DNA from 3 places in the Pantoea sp. AS142 genome. Region 3 is predicted to be linked to each of the others. Evidence: predicted binding sites of a transcription regulator. Region 3 holds the regulator's gene; each other region holds the start of a gene.
What was found. Region 3 encodes Fur, which represses iron uptake genes when iron is present. Its sites were predicted from a motif close to ATAATAATGAGAACNACTATCAA; they were not measured.
Positions count from the first base shown of each region.

Region 1: the regulator Fur is predicted to act here: its motif matches at 1,966-1,988, upstream of WFO64_RS10030 (isochorismate synthase).
Region 2: the regulator Fur is predicted to act here: its motif matches at 2,741-2,763, upstream of fes (enterochelin esterase).

Region 1 is NZ_JBBCMO010000004.1:127,808-132,775, forward strand. Features, by position in the region: gene entS (enterobactin transporter EntS) at 1-876, shown strand, start outside; gene fepB (Fe2+-enterobactin ABC transporter substrate-binding protein) at 871-1,839, opposite strand; gene WFO64_RS10030 (isochorismate synthase) at 2,015-3,193, shown strand; gene WFO64_RS10035 ((2,3-dihydroxybenzoyl)adenylate synthase) at 3,204-4,820, shown strand; gene WFO64_RS10040 (isochorismatase family protein) at 4,839-4,968, shown strand, end outside.
Region 2 is NZ_JBBCMO010000004.1:116,778-121,745, reverse strand. Features, by position in the region: gene WFO64_RS10000 (enterobactin synthase subunit F) at 1-1,180, opposite strand, end outside; gene WFO64_RS09995 (MbtH family protein) at 1,173-1,391, opposite strand; gene fes (enterochelin esterase) at 1,488-2,699, opposite strand; gene WFO64_RS09985 (TonB-dependent siderophore receptor) at 2,950-4,968, shown strand, end outside.
Region 3 is NZ_JBBCMO010000001.1:276,618-281,585, forward strand. Features, by position in the region: gene glnS (glutamine--tRNA ligase) at 1-1,412, shown strand, start outside; gene WFO64_RS01430 (hypothetical protein) at 1,647-2,042, shown strand; gene fur (ferric iron uptake transcriptional regulator) at 2,109-2,552, opposite strand; gene fldA (flavodoxin FldA) at 2,899-3,429, opposite strand; gene ybfE (LexA regulated protein) at 3,562-3,837, opposite strand; gene ybfF (esterase) at 4,006-4,770, opposite strand.

The sequences.
Region 1 (4,968 bases), on a different contig from region 3:
GGCGCGATAGGCGTCACCGCGCTGCTGGCGGCGACTCCGGCGCTGGTCGGGCGTGAAAATCTGATGAAAGCAGGTGCGATTACCATGCTGACGGTGCGATTTGGTGCGATTCTCTCCCCCGCCATTGCCGGACTGGTCATCGCGCAGGGCAGTGTGGCATGGAACTACGGGCTGGCGGCGTTTGGCACGCTGCTGACGGTCTTAACCCTGCTGCGGTTACCGCGGCTTGCGCCACCGCCGCAGCCGCGTGAACATCCGCTGAAAGCACTGGCCAGCGGCGTGCAATTCCTGTTTGCCAGCCCGATCGTTGGCATGGCGGCGCTGGTCGGTGCGCTGGTGACGTTAGCCAGTGCGGTGCGCGTGCTCTATCCGGCGCTGGCGCCACACTGGCAGGTGGGACTGAGGGAGTTAGGGCTGATGTATGCCGCCGTTCCGCTGGGTGCTGCCACAGGTGCCCTCACCAGCGGACGGCTGGCACAATCGCCGCAGCCGGGCCGCCTGATTCTGGCCAGTGCCATCGCTGCCTTTATCGCGCTGGCTCTGTTCAGCCTGATGCCGTGGTTCAGCGCGAGTCTGGTCTGCCTGGCGGCCTTTGGCTATTTCAGTGCCATCAACAGCCTGGTGCAGTACGCGATGATCCAGACGCTGACGCCTGATGCGCTGCTTGGCAGGATCAACAGCCTCTGGACCGCGCAGAATGTCACCGGCGATGCGATAGGTGCAGCGATGATTGGCGCGATGGGTTCACTGCTGTTGCCGCAGCAGGCGGCCAGCCTGTTTGGTCTGGCAGCCACCGTGCTGGGCATCAGCATGTGGCTGCTGATGGCGCGTCTGCGTCGCTATCAACCGCCTGCACCGGCGGAAAGAGGATCATGATTTAACGAACAGCGTCTCCAGCCGCGTCAGCAAATTGCTGGCGCTGTAGTAGTCGAGCCGGAAGCTATCCAGCCCCAGCGCATAAACCGCTTTTGCGCGCACAGCTGGGGTCTGCGCAAGGAAAGGGTTGCTCATCACCTGTGCGGCGGTGGGCTCTTCAGCGGCAAACAGCAGATATGATTGACCATTAAGGCCTGCCGCCAGATTTTCTCCTGACAGTTGCAGGATATCTTTACGCTGTCCCATGCTGTGACCAGACTGAAGAGTGGCCGGCGGCGTCGCCAGAGTGAAGCCCAGTTGCTGCAGTAATTTCCCCTGCGCCGACGCATCCGTCCACAGATTGACTGCCCGGCCATCCCCGTTCCACACCATCGCTGAAACCGGCTGCGGCGGCAGGGTCAGCTTCGCTTTCAGAGCCTTTTCTCGTGCCTCAAACTCAGCTTTCCGGGCGGCAGCTTCCGCTTCATGCCCGGTCGCCTCACCCAGCAACGTCACCAGTTGCTGCCAGCTTTTATCGTCGTAATTCACCACCAGCACCGGCGCAATCGCCGCGAGCTGATCGACCAGTTTGATCGCCGAATCATTCCCGGTGGCGCTGACCACAATCAGGTCTGGCGCTTCAGCAGCAATCGCTTCTGCACTGGGCTCACCAATGTAGAGACGTTTTACGCCGCGCTGTTTGGCCACTTCGCCCCACTGACGGAAGAATCCCTGCTTATCAGCCAGCCGACTGCCGGGTGCGGTTGCGCCACTGGCGACGACCGGCGCATCAATCGCCAGCAGCGAGCCGGTCAGGGTAACGCTGGTCGAAACAATGCGCATGGGTGCCTGGGTCAGCGTGATATTGCCTGTTGCCCCGGCGACAGTTCGCGGCCAGCCGGTCTGGGCAGCAGCGGTAACGCTGAACAGGCAAATACTCAGGAAAAACAGCGCTATCGCCGATGTGACACCATGTTTAGTCATAACTTTTCGTCCACTTCACTGGGGTGAGTTTAGAGGCTCTTTGTGCTGATTTAACCGGAAAATGCAGCCGAATCGCCGCGTATTTATTGACACTTTCAGCTAATCAACGTAGGTTACTGGCCATCAATACAAATGATAATCATTATTAGTTATCTTATCGTTTACAGGTGGGATTATGGTGGAATCGCTGGCGTTTGAACATCCCTTGCTGCAGGATTTCCCGGCACTCTGCCGCGGTTTCCTGTTTACCTCTCCCTGGCAAAGCCTGACTACCCAGGGCTGTTTTACCACCCTCTCCACCCCGGTGAAACAAGGCGAGCAGCTGACAGGGGATTTTCAGCAACAACTACAGCACCATTTTGCCTCTGCCAGAAAACAGGGTATTGCTCATCCCATTCTGGTGGGCGCGATCCCCTTCGATGTGGAGCAGCCTGCAGCGCTGTTTATCCCTGAATCCTGGCAGACCTTTAATCGTGACGATCTGAAAGCCCGTGCCTCATCAGTTGAGGCTGATTTGCCACAGGTTCGTCGTCGCACGGCGGTGCCGGATCATGACACCTTCATTGACATGGTTGCTCAGGCTGTTGCTGCCACGCAGCGCGGCGATCTGGATAAAGTCGTGCTGTCTCGTCTGATGGATATCATGGCTGAACAGCCGATTGATACTGCCGCCCTGATGCAGCGCATCGTGGCGCAGAACCCTGGCAGTTATCACTTTCATCTGCCACTGCCCGATGGCGGCGCGCTGGTTGGCGCCAGCCCTGAACTGATGGTCCGTAAGCAGGGTCGCCAGTTCAGCTCCTGTCCGCTCGCCGGTTCAGCGCCGCGCAATAGCGATCCGCAGCGTGACCAGACCTCAGGCGACAGCCTGATGCGCTCGGCGAAAGATCGCCATGAACATAAGCTGGTGACGGACGCAATGCGTACCACGCTGCAGCCGCGCAGCCGCCTGCTGTCGGTCCCCGAGACACCTTCACTGCTGACCACTGCGACACTCTGGCATCTCGCCACGCAGATTCGGGGGGAGGTGCTGGACGATCGTGAAAACGCGCTGTCGCTGGCCTGTCTGCTGCATCCGACACCGGCCCTCAGCGGCTTCCCGCATCAGCGTGCTCAGGCGCTGATTCAGCGACTTGAGCCGTTTGAGCGTCAGCTGTTTGGCGGCATCATTGGCTGGTGTGACGATCAGGGCAATGGCGAATGGGTCGTTACCATTCGCTGCGGTACAGTGAATGGCCCGCGGGTGCGGCTGTTTGCGGGCGCAGGCATTGTGGCGGACTCACAACCTGAATCAGAATGGCGTGAAACCGGCGTCAAACTTGACACCATGCTGCGCGCTTTTGGACTGCAATAAAGGAACCTGGATGACAATTTCCTACAGCCGCTGGCCGGACGATCTGGCCGCACGTTACCGTGAAAAAGGGTACTGGCTCGATCTGCCGATGACCGACATCCTGGAGCGTCATCGCGACAGCGACAGCGTGGCGGTGATTGATGGCGACCGACAATTTACCTATCGCCAGCTGGCGGCGCTGAGTGACAACCTTGCCGCGGCATTGCAGCGTCGCGGCCTGAAGTCAGGCGATACGGCGCTGGTGCAACTTGGCAACGTGGCGGAATTTTACCTGACGCTGTTTGCCCTGTTCAAAATCGGCGTCGCCCCGGTTAACGCCCTGTTCAGCCATCAGCGCACCGAACTGACCGCCTATGCCAGTCAGATCTCACCGCGGCTGCTAATTGCCGACCGCAGTCACTCACTGTTCGCCGATGATGCGTTTATTGAGCAACTTCGCCGCGAACAGCGTTCACTACAACAGGTGATCCTGCGTCATGACGCTCAGACGGAAAACAGCCTCGACACCCTGCTGGCCGAACCTGCTGGTGACTTCATGGCCACCCCGACCGCAGGCGATGAAGTCGCCTTTTTCCAGCTGTCGGGTGGCAGTACCGGCACACCGAAACTGATCCCGCGCACCCATAACGATTACTACTACAGCATCCGTGAGAGTGACGTTATCTGCGGTGTTACCGCCGACACCCGCTACCTGATCGCCCTGCCCGCCGCGCATAACTTTCCGATGAGTTCGCCGGGCGCGCTGGGCGTTTTTTACGCGGGCGGACAGGTGATCTTAGCCGCCGATCCCAGCGCAACCCTCTGCTTTCCACTGATTGAAAAACATCAGGTTACCGATACCGGCCTGGTTCCGCCCGCCGTCAGTCTCTGGCTGCAGGCGATTCAGGAATGGCACAGTAATGCTGCGCTCGCCTCGCTGCAACGCATTCAGGTCGGTGGCGCAAAACTGGGCGAAACGCTGGCCGCGCGCATCCAGAACGAGATCGGCTGCACCCTGCAGCAGGTATTTGGTATGGCGGAAGGTCTGGTGAATTACACCCGGCTGGATGACGATGAGCAGACCATTCTCATCACGCAGGGACGCCCGATCTCCCCGGATGACGAGGTATGGGTCGCCGACGATCAGGGTAATCCATTGCCAACAGGCTCCATCGGTCGCCTGATGACGCGCGGTCCTTATACCTTCCGCGGCTACTACAACAGCCCGGAACATAACGCCGCCAGCTTCGATGACCAGGGCTTTTACTGCTCTGGCGATCTGATTGAGATCACGCCTGCTGGCAACATCATCGTGCAGGGCCGGGAGAAAGATCAGATCAACCGGGGCGGTGAAAAGATCGCAGCCGAAGAGATCGAAAACCTGCTGCAGCGCCATGCGGATGTGATCCACGCGGCGCTGGTTTCCATGAGCGACGAGCTGATGGGTGAAAAGAGCTGTGCCTTTATTGTTACCCGGCAACCGGTTAAACCGGTGACGCTGCGTCGTCACCTGCGTGAACTTGGCGTCGCAGAATTTAAGCTGCCCGACCGTATTACCTGCGTAGATGCCCTGCCGCTGACCGCGGTCGGAAAGGTGGACAAAAAACGTCTGCGCCAACAACTTGCCGATCAACACGCGCAAGCCTGATCTGTCCGGAGATTTTCAATGGCTATTCCACAACTGACCTCTTACCCGCTGCCAGCCGCCACCGAGTTGCCGAACAACAAAGTGAAATGGACGCTGGAGCCGGGCCGTGCCGCCCTGCTGATCCACGATATGCAGCGCTATTTTCTCA
Region 2 (4,968 bases), on a different contig from region 3:
AGATAGCAATCTCCAGATCGCGTACCGGGCCGGATGCCAGTTGATGAGTTACGCCTTCAATGCCGGCGAAATCGAGCTGGTAATCGAACATTTTCAGGTTAATCACCGGCCCGTAGAGCGGATCGCTGTCGCCGGAGCGACCCAGGTCGCGCTGTACCTGCTCGGCATCGTAACGCTGATGACGACGCATTTTTTTGACTTCATCCGCCAGTCGCGCGGCCAGCGCATCCAGCGGCTGTGCCGGATCGTAACGGACCGCTATTGGCAGCACGTTAATCACCGGCCCGGTTGCGCAGAGCGCCGCCGAGCCGATGCGGCGCATAAAGATGAAACCGGCGGCGAAGGCATGTTGACCAGTTAGGCGCGCCAGCCATAACGCCACCAGCGCAAAGGCGGTATCCGCTGTGCTGAGGTTGTGCTGCCGTGTGTGCGCCAGCAACGCCTGAAAAGTGTCGCGATCCACGGCAAACGTGTGGCGCAGCAGGTCGCTACTGGCGCTCTGACCGGCCAGTGGCAGAGCGGACAACGAGGCGGGCGCAGGTAACTGTGCGCCTTTCTCCAGCCAGAACTGGCGATCGCGCTGCCAGCCCGAAGATTGCTGGTAGCGCTGATATTCATCAACGACGTCGCTGAACGGCACAAACGGGGCCGGCTCCGGCGTGTCGCCGCGCTGCCAGGCACTGTAGAGATTGGCGATACGGCGGGTCAGGGCGGTGAAGCTGAAACCATCGACCACCAGATGATGGTAGCGCTGATACCAGTACCAGTGATGCTCGCCCAGCCGAAGCAGGCTGTGATGGTAAAGTGGCGCACCGCTTAGCACCCGCAGATCGCCGGACATATCCTGCTGCATCAGCGCACGTGCTGCGGCCTGCGGATCGGCGGCGTCGCGCAGATCGATCACCTCAGGATCGCGGAAAATCTGGGGTGCAGGCCACTGTAGCGGTTCGCCCTCCTGCTCCCCAAAGGCCATATTCAGCGTGTCCGCTTCCTGCATGCCAGCAACGATAGCCCGGGACAGCAGCGCACTGTTCAGCGCACCACGCAGTTCGACGAAATGTGCCACGGCGTAAGCATTGGAATGGGGCGATAGCTGGTCAGCGATCCAGATTCCAGGCTGGGCAGCGACCAGCGGCAGCATTTTTTGTTCTGTCAGCGGGTTAAGGGTGATCTCAGACATTGTCGTCTCTGTCCTGCGTCATAACCGGACGGATATCGTGCCAGTTTTCATTTAACCAGCTCAGGCAACGGGCCTGCAGCTCAGGGCCAAACACCGGTTGCCATCCTGGCGGAATGGCACCAAAAGCGGGCCATAAGCTGTATTGCTGCTGATCGTTTTTCAGCACCTGACAATCCTGCTGCGGATCGTCGAAAGGATTAAGTTGTTGCATGTCGGTCTCCTGTCCGCAGGCGCCGGGCGCGCTGACGCCGCTATCCTGCACATCCGATATCTTTTAATGGCACGCAGGCGGGGGGATATCAGTGGGTTATGGCTGTTGCCACATGGTTTTAAGGCCTGCCAGCAATCCGCCGCGCCAGCACAGCGCATCGTGACCGCCTTCAATCGGGTGGTAGCTGACCTGATGTCCTGCCACAGTCAGATCGCGCTGAAACTGCTGGTTTGCTGCCAGAATCAGCCGTTCACGCCGTCCCGCTTCCAGATAGAAGCGGCGCGGTGGGGCCTGCAACAAACCCTGCTGTAACTGTTGTGGCAGCCAGCCATTGGGGTCGCCGCGCGCGGGCCACCAGAACGACCCGGAAAGGCTTATCGCACCAGCAAAGGTTTCCGGCCAGGTCAGGGTGGCGTAAGCGGCAGAAAGACCACCAAAACTCTGTCCCACTACCAGCGTGCGGTCGGCACGAAACGGCGCCCAGCGCTGAACCTGCGGCAACAGCTCGTGCTGAATTGCCAGCCAGAAGTGAGGGTTACAGGTCAGCTCACGCGTGCGGTGTTCACGGTCGATGATGTCGGGCATGACATAGACCGCAGGGGGCAGTTCGCCAGCCTCCGTGAGTTGCTGGAGCGGGCCGGCAACCGGCATGCTGTGCGCCCAGAACTGACCATCCAGCAGCAGTGCCAGCGGACGATCGCCTGCACTGGCCTCGCCAGTGACACAGATCCAGACCTGACGCTGGTTTCCCAGCCGTTCGCTGCGCCACAAATAGTGTTGCAGAGGACTATCGGCGGCATGGCCCTCATCAACCGCACGCCATGCCTGCTGATCAGGTGCGTGTGGCAGGTGCAGTGGCGAGACCCTCATTCCACGCCCGCCCGCCCAGCTACGCAGAGGATTCAGCGGGTCGCTTTGCGCCTGCGGGAATTTCTGACTCCACCACTGACGCACTGCCTGCATATCGGCCTGCCCGGTAAAAGTCTCTTCCTGACTATCAGGAATCAGGCAGTAGCTGCCGCGCCAGCCAGCGGGCAGAGTGGTTTGCCACCACCAGACATCAGTATCGGGAACAGGTGTTAATGAGGAGGGAACCGCTGAATGATGATGATCGGTTACGCCGGTAATATTGATCCAGACGCGCCGGGTATTGGAGTGCTGCGTGTTACCCTGGGGATCGCGCCAGAAAAAGGTGACCTGACAGGTTCCCTTTTCGCCAGCTTCAACCAGAGGAATGCCCCGTTGCTGCTGCTGTTGCCACCAGCGTTCACTGCCGGTTTCTTCATTTAACCACGTCATACGCGCCATCTTTCGCTCACCCTTGATTAGGGTCATGCATGTTATAGATAATAGTATTGATAATTATTTGCATTTGCAATAGGGTGTTTCCGCTCGACAGGGAGCGCTCATACCTTCTCTGCCGCACCTGCTTTCAGACTGGCGCAAAGCGGTTCTGAAACAGGCCCGGCGAGAAGGGAAAAATGTTGCAGGCAAGGTCATGACCTTTTTATCGGCACGCCGGCAGTGGCATCCTCGCTGGCAATCCAGGAATAGAAAAATGAAAAAGTTATCCCGGCTTTCGTTCGCCTTTATGATTGAACTGGGTTTCACCGCCTCTCTCATTTCTGCCGGTGCAGTGGCTGCCGAAGCCACCCGCGACCCGGCTATCAACAGCAGCAACTCAGACACCCTCCACGACGACACCATGATGGTGACCGCCGCCGAGCAGACGTTGCAGGCACCTGGTGTGTCGACTATCACCGCCGACGAAATTAAAAAACATCCACCCGCACGCGATGTCGCCGAAATTATTCGCACCATGCCTGGCGTCAATCTGACCGGTAACTCCACCAGCGGCCAGCGCGGAAACAATCGTCAGATTGATATCCGCGGTATGGGGCCAGAAAATACTCTGATCCTGATCGATGGTCTGCCGGTGACCAGCCGCAACGCCGTGCGGCTTGGCTGGCGTGGCGAGCGCGACACGCGCGGCGATACTAATTGGGTGCCGCCAGAGATCATTGATCGCATTGAAGTGATCCGTGGTCCGGCAGCGGCCCGTTACGGTAACGGTGCAGCGGGCGGCGTGGTGAACATCATCACCAAAAAAGAGATGGATAATCAGTGGCACGGCTCATGGAGCGCCTATTACAACGTGCCGCAGCACAAGGAGGAGGGTGCGACCCGACGCACCAACTTCAGCCTTGAAGGGCCACTGGGCGATGATGTCAGTTTCCGGCTCTATGGCGGTCTGGCAAAAACCCAGGCTGATGCTTACGACATTAATGAAGGGCACGCCGCAGACCGCACCGGCAGTTATGCCGGATCGTACCCGGCGGGTCGGGAAGGCTCGATCAACAAAGATATTCATGGCCTGCTGCGTTGGGCATTTGCGCCGATGCAGGCGCTGGAAGTCGGGGCCGGTTACAGTCGTCAGGGCAACCTTTATGCCGGGGACACGCAGAACACCAATACCAACGCCCTGGTGAAAAGCAAATATGGTGATGAGACTAACCGGCTTTATCGCCAGAACTTTTCAGTTAAGTGGACCGGTGCCTGGGATAATGGCATCAGCACCAATACTTACGCGCAATATGAGAACACCCGCAATTCACGTCTGAATGAGGGACTGGCGGGCGGCACCGAAGGCATCTTCGCCAACAGCAACTTTAATACCATCCAGCTTGATGATGTGTTGTTGCACAGTGAGATCAGCGTGCCGTTTGAATGGTTGGTGAATCAGACCGCCACCTTCGGGACGGAATGGAATCAGCAGCGTATGAAGGATCCTTCTTCGACCACTCAGGCTGCCAGCTACGGTTCGATTCCGGGTATTGCTACGACCGGCCGCACACCCTATTCGCAGGCAGAGATCTTCTCGCTATTTGCCGAAGACAATATTGAACTGACCGACAGCACCATGCTGACGCCGGGCCTGCGTTTCGATCACCATTCGATTGTCGGCGATAACTGGAGCCCGTCGCTCAATCTGTCACAGGGATTGGGCGATGAGTTCACTTTGAAAATGGGGATTGCGCGTGCCTACAAAGCGCCGAGCCTCTATCAGACCAACCCGAACTATCTGCTTTACAGCAACGGTCAGGGTTGTGCCGCCAGTGCCGGTGCCTGTTATCTGATGGGTAATGACGACCTGAAGGCGGAAAACAGCATCAATAAAGAGATTGGGGTCGAATGGAAGCGCGACGGCTATCAGGCGGGCCTGACCTGGTTTCGCAACGACTACCGTAACAAAATTGATGCAGGTACATCGCCAACCGGCACCGCTTCTAACGGCAAAACCGACATCTACAAATGGGAAAATGTGCCAAAAGCGGTCGTCGAGGGGCTGGAAGGCACGGTCAATGTCCCATTCTCCGACAGCGTAACGTGGAACAATAATTTCACTTACATGCTGCAGAGTAAGAATAAAGAGACTGGCGATCGTCTGTCGATTATTCCGGAATATACGCTCAATTCGACGCTGAACTGGCAGGTGATGCAGGATCTCTCCCTGCAGACCACCCTGACCTGGTACGGTAAACAGGTTCCAAAGAAATATGATTATAAAGGTAACGCC
Region 3 (4,968 bases):
TCCAGTGGCTGGGTTTTGAGTGGAGCGGTGAGGTCTGTTACTCATCAAACTATTTTGATCAGCTCTATAACTATGCTATCGAGCTGATTTCCAAAGGGCTAGCTTACGTTGATGAACTGAGTCCGGATGAGATTCGCGAATATCGCGGCACGCTTAAAGCGCCAGGAAAAAACAGTCCTTATCGCGATCGCAGCGTGGAAGAGAACCTGGCGCTGTTTGAGAAGATGCGAAACGGTGAGTTTGCCGAAGGCAGCGCCTGTCTGCGCGCCAAAATCGATATGGCCTCTAATTTCATTGTGATGCGTGATCCGGTGCTTTACCGCATCAAGTTCGCGGAACACCACCAGACCGGCAACAAGTGGTGTATCTACCCAATGTATGACTTTACCCACTGCATCTCCGATGCGCTGGAAGGCATTACGCACTCGCTGTGTACGCTGGAGTTCCAGGACAACCGCCGTCTCTATGACTGGGTACTGGATAACATCACCATTCCGGTTCATCCGCGCCAGTATGAATTCTCGCGCCTGAATCTGGAGTATGCGGTGATGTCGAAACGCAAACTGACTCAGTTGGTGATCGAGAAGCACGTCGAAGGCTGGGACGATCCGCGTATGTTGACCGTCTCAGGTTTGCGTCGTCGTGGTTACACCGCCGCTTCTATCCGTGAGTTCTGCCGTCGTATTGGCGTCACTAAGCAGGATAACATCGTGGAAATGGCCTCGCTGGAGTCCTGCATCCGCGATGATCTTAACGAGAATGCACCACGCGCCATGGCAGTTATGGATCCCCTTAAAGTGGTGATCGAAAACCTGCCAGCAGGACATAGCGAAATCATCACCATGCCCAATCATCCGGCCAAAGCGGAGATGGGCACGCGTGAAGTGCCGTTCAGCCGCGAGATCTGGATCGATCGTGCAGATTTCCGTGAAGAAGCGAACAAGCAATATAAGCGTCTGGTGCTGGGCAAAGAAGTACGCCTGCGCAACGCCTATGTGATTCGGGCTGAGCGGGTCGCCAAAGATGAAGCGGGTAATATTACCTGCATCTACTGCACCAGCGATGTAGATACGCTGAGCAAAGATCCTGCCGATGGTCGCAAGGTGAAAGGGGTGATTCACTGGGTTTCTGCGGATCACGCGCAGCCTGCTGAGTTCCGTCTGTACGACCGTCTGTTCAGTGTGCCAAACCCGGCCGCTGCAGAGGACTTCCTGGCGGTAATCAATCCCGCGTCACTGACAATCAAAAATGGTGTTGTTGAACCCAGCCTCCGCGAGGCAGAACCGACCACACCGTTCCAGTTTGAACGTGAAGGTTATTTCTGTGCTGACAGCGTTTACTCTACGCCGTCGCAGCTGGTGTTTAATCGCACCGTCGGTCTTCGTGATACCTGGACTAAAGCTGGCGAATAATTTTTTGAGGCTGGCCTCATAAAATGACAAAAGGGCGATTTATCGCCCTTTTTTGTTGCTCCGATTTTCACCATTGCCGACATTTATTCTGCATTAGGCACAACCGGTCCAATATGGCATTGTGGGAGTAATCTGAGTTTAAAAAAATTAATCAATTTCAGGATGTGAATTGTCACCATTCAGGTAGGCTATGCGCTCTCAGAGGTTGCAAAGCGGGTTGCAGAAGGAAAAAAAATGACCGTCCTCGCTCAGGAAGCCAAACACAGTGTCGTCGTTTTACATCAGCTCATTGAACGTATTTTTAATCAGCCAGTCGGATCAGACGACAGTTTTGAGCTGCTGATGTCCTATTTTCATCCTGAATTCCGCATGGTGACGCCAAAGGGCAAAGAGTACAATTTGAACGATGTCGAAGATCTTTTCCGACAGTTGCAGGGACAGCGGGAAGGCATGCGAATCGCGACCTGTGAACATGTGATCCTCTCTCATCATGAAAAAGAGATCACCGTACAGTATCGTGAAATGCAGATAATGAATGGTAATAACCAGAGCCGAATTTCGCTGGCGATTCTGGATTGCAGTAGCTCAATTCCGCGCTGGCGTTATTTGCAGGAAACGCTGGTCGCCTGACTGACAGCAGAAAAGCAACGAAAAAAACCGGTGAATTCACCGGTTTATTTTCATGACACACCCGTTTTACTGGTCGTGCAGGGTTTCGTCTTCACGACAATCGCCCAACGTACAGTGCCCATACAGATAGAGGCTGTGGTTGGTTAGCTTGATGCCATGGCGTGTCGCGATTTCACGCTGACGGGTTTCGATCGACTCATCGCTGAACTCAATAACCTTGCCGCAATCCAGGCAGATCAGATGATCGTGATGATGCTGCTGCGTCAGTTCGAAGACAGATTTGCCGCCTTCAAAGTTGTGGCGGGTCACAATACCGGCGTCATCAAACTGGTTCAGAACACGGTAAACGGTAGCCAGGCCAATCTCTTCGCCGATGTCGATCAGGCGTTTATACAAATCTTCCGCACTGACGTGATGGCACTCAGGTTCCTGAAGCACTTCCAGAATTTTCAATCTGGGCAGCGTTACTTTCAGGCCAGCCTTCTTTAATGCGGTGTTGTTGTCAGTCATGCGGATTTTGTCCTGTTACTAATATTCACTTTTGTGGCTTGTCGCCTTGAATGTCGATCTATGCTCATTCTCATTTGCGTCTCATTATAGAACCGAAGCGATGAAATGAAAACCAGAGGGCGTGCCTGAATCATCATGGGCTATAGGGATGGGTCACCGGGCCGGGGAAGATTCTGGCAGATGTCTGTTAGTCCATCGCTTAGTCTTGCCGCCTGAGAAATAAGCGGAAGATCGATGCGGGTATTCTACAGATTAAACGGAGAAAGTTAAAAAAATGTGGCTATTATTTCTATAGGAATTTCCATTGCCTCAATGTGAGCTGGCGCTCACATTGGGTCGGGTAGGATCAGGCTTCGATGATCTCTTTCAGCTGCAGTTCATCAAAAATTTGCTTAACCCACAGTTCTACTCGCTGGCTGGTCAGTTCAGGCTGGCGATCTTCGTCAATGGCCAGACCCAGGAAGTGGGTATCATCGGCCAGACCTTTTGAGGCCTCAAAATGGTAGCCTTCAGTCGGCCAGTGTCCCACAATCACGGCGCCGTGCGGCTCGATGATGTCGCGGATAGTGCCCATCGCATCACAGAAGTACTCTGCGTAATCTTCCTGGTCGCCGCAGCCAAACAGCGCAACCAGTTTGCCGTTAAAATCGATCTCTTCCAGCGTCGGGAAAAAGTCATCCCAGTCGCACTGCGCTTCACCGTAGTACCAGGTCGGAATACCCAACAGCAGGATATCAAACGCTTCCAGATCTTCTTTTGTACTTTTCGCGATGTCATGCACTTCTGCAACGTCTTTACCCAGCTGTTTCTGGATCATTTTTGCAATGTTTTCGGTGTTGCCGGTATCGCTGCCAAAGAAGATGCCTACGAGTGCCATGAGTAAAATAACCTCTTAAATCCTGATGATATGATGTGTGCCGCAGCACAATTCAGCGAATAATAGCAGACGAGACAAACCCGCGGAACGGTTAAAGCCTCGACATTTGCTCCTGCGTGCGATTTGCCCGCATTAATCCAGTTTGAGCTGCGCCAGTAGTATCTGTTCAATCAGTTCGCTACGGCTAAGATTGCGCTGTTCTGCCAGCGTATTGAGTGCATCGACGGCTTCACTGTTCATTTTCAGTTCGACACGACGAAGTCCGCGTCCTTTGTCACGTTTCAGTTGATTGCGCTTGTTAATGCGCAGTTGTTCATCACGCGAAAGCGGACTGGTTTTGGGTCGACCAGGACGGCGCTCATCAGCAAAGAGATCGAGCGTCGTGCGGTCAGTCTGTTCTTTTGCCATGGCTTAGTAAAACTGAATGGGGGCGGGCGCCAGACACTCACCGCGCAGATTATAAATTATTGGCCATTGCCGCAGCAAAACTGACCCGCGGCAAAATTTTAGCGCGCCATCATACTTCACGCTTACTCCGGACGCCAATCCTAAACTTTTGCCGCCATCTATTTGCTTTTAAAGCGCAAAGAAGCGTCGGACAGTGCGCAAAACGGCATCGGGTTTCTCTGCATGAACCCAATGTCCTGCGCCACCAATCACATGCGCCTGAGCGGCCGGAAATTGCTGCAGCAAGGCATCACGATAACGGTTATCCAGGTAACTGGAATCGCCGCCGCGAATAAACAGTGCCGGATGATCCCACGCAGGAACCGGCTGCCAGCCAGAAATCGTGGTGTAGTTGTCCCACAGCACCGGTACGTTGAAGCGCCACTCACCCTCCTGAAATGATTTCAGCAGGAACTGGATTACCCCTTCTTCTTCGATCACCGTGCGCATAATGCGGGCCGCCTCGCTGCGAGATGAGACACCCGCATCGGTTACGGCACGAATGCCAGAAAATATCTGGTCATGGCGGCGGGTCTGGTAATCCACCGGGGCGATATCAATCATCACCAGTCGCTCAATGCGTTCCGGCACCAGCGCGCTCATGGTCATGGCGATTTTACCGCCCATCGAGTGACCAATCACTGCGACGCGATCAATGCCATGTGCATCCAGCGTATCGACCATATCCTGCGCCATTACAGCGTAGTTCATCGCGTCAGATTGTGGTGAGAGTCCGTGGTTGCGGACATCGACCTGCATTAGGGGGCCGGCATCTTTCAGCCCGCGCGCCAGCACGCCAAGGTTATCGAGACTGCCAAACAGACCGTGGATGAGCAGGATGGGCAGAGAATCAGCAGGGGATTGTTCAGTTTGCAGACGGGCGTTCAAAATCATAGCAAAGTTCTTAAGTTTGAGACCTGAGCTTAGGTTATCATGGTTTCACCTTTTCAGGCGCGCCGGTTCCGGCGGCATTAGGACATATTCTGACTTTTGCCCGTAAACCGTTTGATTGCTAACAACCCGCCTGAATTTAACTTTATAATCCTGATGTTAGAACCCGCACACCCTTTGAATTGACTGACTATACTCAGA